3 regions of the Flavobacterium sp. 140616W15 genome follow, and region 3 is predicted to be linked to each of the others. Evidence: riboswitches for the same ligand, from Rfam matches in the RefSeq annotation. Region 3 holds a riboswitch; each other region holds the start of a gene.
What was found. A riboswitch is a leader RNA that binds a small molecule or an ion and turns the genes downstream of it on or off. The one in region 3 is predicted to bind cobalamin.
Positions count from the first base shown of each region.

Region 1: another riboswitch for cobalamin. It lies ahead of EAG11_RS06990 (TonB-dependent receptor); the one in region 3 lies ahead of EAG11_RS13110 (TonB-dependent siderophore receptor).
Region 2: another riboswitch for cobalamin. It lies ahead of EAG11_RS05945 (cell surface protein); the one in region 3 lies ahead of EAG11_RS13110 (TonB-dependent siderophore receptor).

Region 1 covers NZ_CP033068.1:1,634,907-1,637,242, forward strand. The annotation lists gene EAG11_RS06990 (TonB-dependent receptor) at 1-1,348, opposite strand, end outside; cobalamin riboswitch at 1,465-1,674, opposite strand; gene EAG11_RS06995 (DUF1810 domain-containing protein) at 2,128-2,336, shown strand, end outside.
Region 2 covers NZ_CP033068.1:1,370,078-1,372,413, forward strand. The annotation lists gene EAG11_RS05945 (cell surface protein) at 1-998, opposite strand, end outside; cobalamin riboswitch at 1,130-1,315, opposite strand; gene EAG11_RS05950 (type IX secretion system membrane protein PorP/SprF) at 1,593-2,336, opposite strand, start outside.
Region 3 covers NZ_CP033068.1:3,041,307-3,043,642, reverse strand. The annotation lists gene EAG11_RS13110 (TonB-dependent siderophore receptor) at 1-1,146, opposite strand, end outside; cobalamin riboswitch at 1,174-1,407, opposite strand; gene cobC (alpha-ribazole phosphatase) at 1,485-2,021, opposite strand; gene EAG11_RS13100 (adenosylcobinamide-GDP ribazoletransferase) at 2,006-2,336, opposite strand, start outside.

The DNA of each region.
Region 1 (2,336 bases), 1.4 Mb from region 3:
ATGCTCTTAAATTAAAATCGTAGTCTTTAAATGGGGTATATCCTATAAATAAGGCAGGAGTAAACTCTTTTTTATCAGGAGCTTTAGCGTTATATCGCACTTCCTCCTGAACATAAGTACCAACAACACTACCTAATGCTTTAAACTGCCCTAGCCTAAAGGAACTAGCCAAAGAAAATAATGCTGTATAACGTTGCGGAAAAGAAAATTGAGTCTGTATGCCTTTTCTCGTAGCATTAAGTTTATTGTATTGAAAATCGGTAGATAACGAAACATCCCATGTGGGTAATATGTTGTACATATTTACAGCTGAGAAGTATATTTCCTGCTGATAATAACTATCGTCCGATTGTGCTCCTTCGGTTACTGTTTCGCCTAATATATTCGTAGTATCTCTGGCAACATAATGCGTATAATCATAAGCATATTTTGCCTTAGCCTGAAATTTGTATTTTTTCGAAAAATCTTTAATTAGTGAGGTTTGTGCGAAGAAATTTTTATCATATTGTCTAAAACCATCAGAAAACTTATTTTCGACAATTGCTCCTGGTGCTCCCCTATCCGAATCGTAATAATATACTTTAGCGTCCCAAGATCCATTCTTCATTTTTCCGTAAAGACCTGATTCAAATCGTAGTGCTTCTATATCACTATTATGTCTTGTGGCTGTGGTATCGTAGGCTACGGAACCGTCCTGATTGTTTCTTTTGTATCTAAATTTGTATTCACCATTAGATTTTATATATTCAGAACTCACGCTCATACTTACTTTGTCACTTAATTTTTGTTCCCATCTAAAAGACGGGTTGAAATAATTTATAGACATGGTTTTAAATCGAACCAATAGATTTGTTTTTTTTCCATTTTCAAAAACAGGCCGTTTGGTTCTTAAATAAATAGTAGAAGCCGCTGCAAAGTCTTTTGCTGACTGAAAAATTTCGCTTTTTTGACCGTTGTACATGGTAAGAGATTCCATGTCATCTAAGGAGTATTTACCCAAATCAGTGACTCCGTTTTGTGCATTTCCTAGTTGTATGCCGTCATAAAAAACACCTACGTGGTGTGTTCCCATATTACGGACATCTACAGTTTTAAGTCCTCCAAGTCCTCCATAATCTTTAATTTGAGTTCCTGCAAAATAGCGTAGTGCATCTGCAACATTATGACTAGCTAAGTTTTCTAGTAATTTTCCAGAAAGACTTTGCACAGGAATTACTTCTTGATAAGGCTTAGTTTTTAGAATTACTTCTTTTAATTTACGAATACTATCATTAGATGCTTGAGAGTAAAGCAAAAATGGAGTAAATAACGTTAAAACGAATAAAGGGACTTTGTTTTTATTATACATCACTAAATAAATTATAAAAACTTATCGGGGTATAATAATGCAGAAGCATAAGAAAAAAAGCCCATTATAGAATAATAGGGTGAATTTCTTGTTCTTCAACTTTGTTCCTCGAAAGTTTTAAACTATGTGATTTTGGCAGGTCTCCTGACTTATTCTATCCTTAAAACTGCCTTCCCATTTGCTTGAGCAAACAGTGACATTAGTAACGTTTAAAGACTTATATAGAACTTACAGTAGCGGGCCTGTTCAGGATTTACACCTGATTCCCTTTTAACTATTTTAACTTAAATTATAAGAAAAAATAGACCAAAATTTTAAGCAAAGATATAACTATACTTCATAAAAAATAATTGTTATTTAATAAAATTATAATTTTTGCAATAAAATCATCAAAAATAATGTCATATCTATAATTAGCTAAAACAATAAGCTTCTTGTGTTTCTTAATTCAAATAGTGAATGCATATATGGCATTATAAAGGGATAATATAAGGCTATAATCCCTCCTATTTTGCTGTTAAATTGTTACTAAGAATTGAAGTTATTTTATACTGTAATTAAAGTAAGATATTACACTACTTTGTCATAAAACACACATTACCTGTATCTTTGATTTGGAATTACCTATATTTTTAAGTATTTTTGCACTCTTTTTTTACCCAACAAGACATTATAATGCCAAACACAAACAAAGATTTAATCCGCTTTTTAGAAGCACAAAACCATCTGTATCTTACTGCTCTTTCTGAAATAAAAAAGGGCAAAAAGAAACCCACTGGATGTGGTTTATCTTCCCTCAAATTGCAGGATTAGGTACTAGCGATACTTCTAAATACTATGCTATTCTAGATTTAAATGAAGCGGCTGAATTTGTCGCGCATCCCATCCTAGGAAAACATCTTATCGAGATTTCTGAGTTAATACTAACTTTTAAAATGAAATCTGCTGAATCAATTCTAGGAGAATTAGAAGCTAGAAAATTGAGATC
Region 2 (2,336 bases), 1.7 Mb from region 3:
CCAACCCAATAGTTTCCAGTACCGCTCTGATCGTAAAAATTGTTCTCGATTTTTGTGCCTGTTAAACTATATGAACCCTCAGAGATCCATAGTGGATAATAACTTTGAGCATGAAATGCACTTTGTGTTTTATAACCAGAATTCCCAAGATTATCTTGCCATTTAATATATTCTATGTTAGTTTGCCAAAATTCATCTCCAGCAACTGGTGGTTTGTTAGCATCAGGTTTAAAATAAGTAATGGTATAATTATTTACTGTAGTATTTTTAAAATATTCACTTCCTGCAATCTCATACCATTCATCTGCATCAGGTTTTCCATTTTTATTTTTATCATAAGCTACTAGAATAATCCCAGGTTCGCAAGATCCTGAGCGCGCTTCATTGGCTTCACTTCCCCAAAAGGCATTCCCTAAAATTTTAAAATCTCTTCCATCCATATTCGGAATTGTATGATCAAAACCAAATACGACGTAACCTCCAAATCCACCTAGTGAAATCATGCTTGCTTTTGATCCAACAAGGGCTTTTTTGGCTGTATTAATCAGGTTTGCTTCTGTATTTCCGGGTGAATATTCTGGAATCTCGTTAGTAAACTGACCAACTGCAGGACGGAAATCGAATACATTTGAGATGTATTTGCTATAATTCACAGGTTCTTTTGTTACATTGATTGCAGAAGTATATGTATTTACAACTCCATTGGTTTCTACTTTCAAAGTCAAAGGATAGTTCTTTAAATAAGGGCTAATGAAATCCAACTGCGAACTCTGAGAAATTATAGAATCATTAATACTCCATGTAAGTTTTGAATGGCTAGGCAGATTCGGAACAATGTTAAGAACATTAAAGCGGTTCACAGTGTATGATCCTGTGAGTACTTCAGTAGGATTTATAATTTCCTGATTTTCATCTTTATCAGAATCACATGCTATAAAACCTAGCAATAGAATCGATAGAAAAGTCAATTTTAAAATTTTAGAAGGATTTTTTTCCATATTTAATTGTGATTTATTTGAATAAAAAAGCAAATAATTACAACGCTTATGGAAATACAGAGGAATGATGGTACTGCCCGCATTTAAGCACACAAAACCAGCATTGTCCTTAGCTTTATTCCACGAAAGCGTCAAACATTATATTATCTGGCAGGTCTTCTGACTTACTCCATTTTTGAAATCCTTCCCATTAAATAACAGTGGATATATTTTTCAAAAACTTCTATGTGGAGCATACAGCAGCGGGTCTGTTTCGGATTCTCACCGAATTCCCTATTAAGTGCTTTTTATGGCGCACCAGATTGCGGCAAATGTATAGAAAATATAAATAGAAACAATTTTAAGCAAAATTACCAAACTAGTATTCTCATGGCTTTTGAACGCATTAGATATAGTTAGATTGGGATTATTTCAGTAAAGCGTTTTTTAAATTGGAATAATTTATTTTTTTATGAATTTAGATATCAAAAAATAAAACAAAAGAGATTTGTGTTTGTGTAATCATAAAAATAGACCTGTGACTATTATTTGATTGAGTGTATACAAATAGAATGCTGAAAAGGACTAATATCTTTTTTATGCTATTGTTTTTGTTTAATTTACACATTTACAATTGCTTACCCTGTTACTAAAATCAAATCCAACAGTTATCATATGGGTACCCGAATTATGATTTTGAAGTTGATTCAGGCTAATATTAAATGAGTAAGCGGCATAAAATCTATTTTGTCTAAATCCCACTAGGGGCGCAATAGAGTTAGGTTTAAACGACTGATCGGCTAATAGTCTTGCGCTTATACCTGCCCAAATATAATTATTGCCAGTCATTTTTCGAATTTTAAGATTAAGATCAAGACTGGAACGTCCATCACTTTCGTACAATTGATACAAAATAGAAGGTTCGTATTCTATAGAAGTAAATTTATTTTTCAAAAGAAAACCAGTATATAAATAGTAATTTCTAATATTTGTAGGCTCTTTTAAAATCGTTGGCTTTATTGACTTATCTAAAATATTTGCAGCATTAAAACTGATAAAAAAATTTTCTAAACGATACAAAAAGCTTAAATCAAAGTTTGAATTATTCACATTATAAGATTGAACACTTGGATCTGATGTGATAATATCAGATGCATCAATATTGAAATTAGTAAATTTATAAGAGAGTCCGAATGAAAGAAACTGATTATTATATTCCGATAAAGTAATATGATGAGCATAAGTTATTTGACCTCCTTTTTGAGAAGTGTTTCTGTTTTTATCATTAAAGAATACAGCTCCAAGTCCTGAGCGATCTCCTATCCTGACATCAAAAGACAGGGACTGCGTTTGTGGAGC
Region 3 (2,336 bases):
AAAAAGAAAAGGATTTCCATAATTATCTGTTAATTCCTGACGAATACTAGCTGTGTAATCCCATTTGTCAGTTACGAAATGCTGTAATAATAAACTAGCAGAACCAACTTGCCTTTTTACATTATTTATACTAGAGCCATATCCTTTATTACGATTATAATCAATGATAGAATTCAGTTTAATCTTGTCATTTACATCAAAAGCTAAATCATATTTTATAATAGAAGTTTCAACTTTTCCATAAGTATAAAAATCGGAGGTAATACTTGGGAAATATTTATAAGATTCTCCAATATGTGCCATCCTTAATTTAGAAGTAAACCGATTAAATGTATTCTCCCATTCTAAAAGATTACGAGTGTTAAAGTCATTATATTTTGTTTTGGTAGCGTTTGGAGAAGTCAAAGAAAAATGACGCTCTGCATCATAAAACTGACTATATAATTTCAAGGAGTTTTTAGAGTCTATTTTATAACCAAATGTTGTATTCATACTCGTGTTATAGTATGCACCATTAATGTTTTTTTGATCAGTAGTTCCAGGGTATTTAAAATCATTATCAGAACTATTTCTGGAAATATTAACTTGAATGCTGTATTTGTCGGACGAAACGTTAGCACGATAATTTGTGCTATAAGTATCATAACTGCCTCCACTGAGAAACAAATGGTTAGAAAAATCCTTTTTAAAACGTATGTCATTATTTAAGTGAATACTTCCGCCTATTGCGCCACTTCCATATAATACACTTCCTCCTCCGGCTTTTACAGCAATAGAGTTGAAATCTCTAGTTCCAATTGTATTAAAATCTGCTTGACCTAAAAATTGAGAATTGATGTTTATTCCGTTCCAAATAACTGCAGTTTGGGCGCCTGTCGTTCCTCTAAAAGAAGGTGCAGAAGTCATTCCTAGTCCATTTTCCTTAAAGTAAATAACAGTGTTATAATTTAAAAGAGATGTTAAGGATGCTTGGTTTTTATTAATAATAGAATCATTAAGTAATTGAACCGATTGTGAGTCTGAGTATTTCTTGAGGTTAGTATCTGAAACTATAACTTCTTTTAATTTTGTTATAGAATCATTTTGTGCCAAAATAAATTGGCAAGCTAAGAGTGAAAGACAGATGTATAACTTTTGTAATGTCATAATTTCTAAACTCTTTTTCCCGAGAGTTCGATATTTGTTAACAAAGGCAGGTCTCCTGGCTTACGTCTTGTTGTTTTCCTTCCCGTTTTAAAACAGTGGTTTTGTAGTTAACAACAAGCATTCCTTTCGGAACTAAGTTTACAGTTGCGGGTACAGCTCAAGATTTACGAATGTTGATTTTGATAATTTCAAACTTCAATTACTTGATTCCCTTTTAATGTGTCTAATAAATATGGCACAACCTTAATGTGGCTACAAATATAAAGTTAAAAATGCTTAAAAATCAATTTTGTTTAGACTTTAACCCAGAATGTAAATCGAAGGTTTCGTTTATAGTTTTATATTGTAATTTTTATAACCTGTCCAAAATCGACTTTGTTTTGAAAAGCATCTTTTAAAGGAAGTGAATTCAAAAGACATAAAATGCTTCGAATAACTCCAGCATGTGTAATTATAATTGCCTTTGATGGTTTTTTGATAAGTATTTCGTTTTCTATAAAATGAGTTACCCTTTGATGTAAATCAATAAAAGATTCTCCGTTTGGAACTCGAATATTTACGAAATCTTCCATCCACGGATTTAAATCTTCTTGAGCAATTTCATTCCAATTTTTCATTTCCCAATCGCCAAAATTCATTTCCATCAAGCGTTTGTCTTCTTGGTAGTTTGAAATTTTGGTTTCTTTTTGGATATGTTTAGCAAGTAATGCACAACGTTTCAATGGACTAGAATATAAGATTGCATCACCAGGCAATTGCTTTGCGATGTTATCAAAAATCAAATCGTAAGGTTCAGCAATATCTACATCGGTTTGACCGTAACAAATTCCTTTTTCGCAAACAGTTTCGGTATGGCGAACTAAATAAATTTCCATATTGCTATAACACTTAAGTAAAAAATAACTTCGCAAACTTGTTGTGTGGCACCTAGGCAATCTCCTGTATAACCATCAATCCATTTTTGGAAATAACGAGCTAAGAAATAACGAGCAAGAAAGACTGGGAGTATGACCAACAGTATTTGGTACTGAAAATAAGAAAGAACTAAAAGAGGTAATAAACCAAAAAAGAAAGAGCCTACAACTTCTTTCCAGCTAAAACTTTTAGCGATTGGTTTACTTTTGCTTGAAGCATCTTCACGAGAATATTCATGAGTAAATACAATGCTTATAGCCACCAAACGACTAATA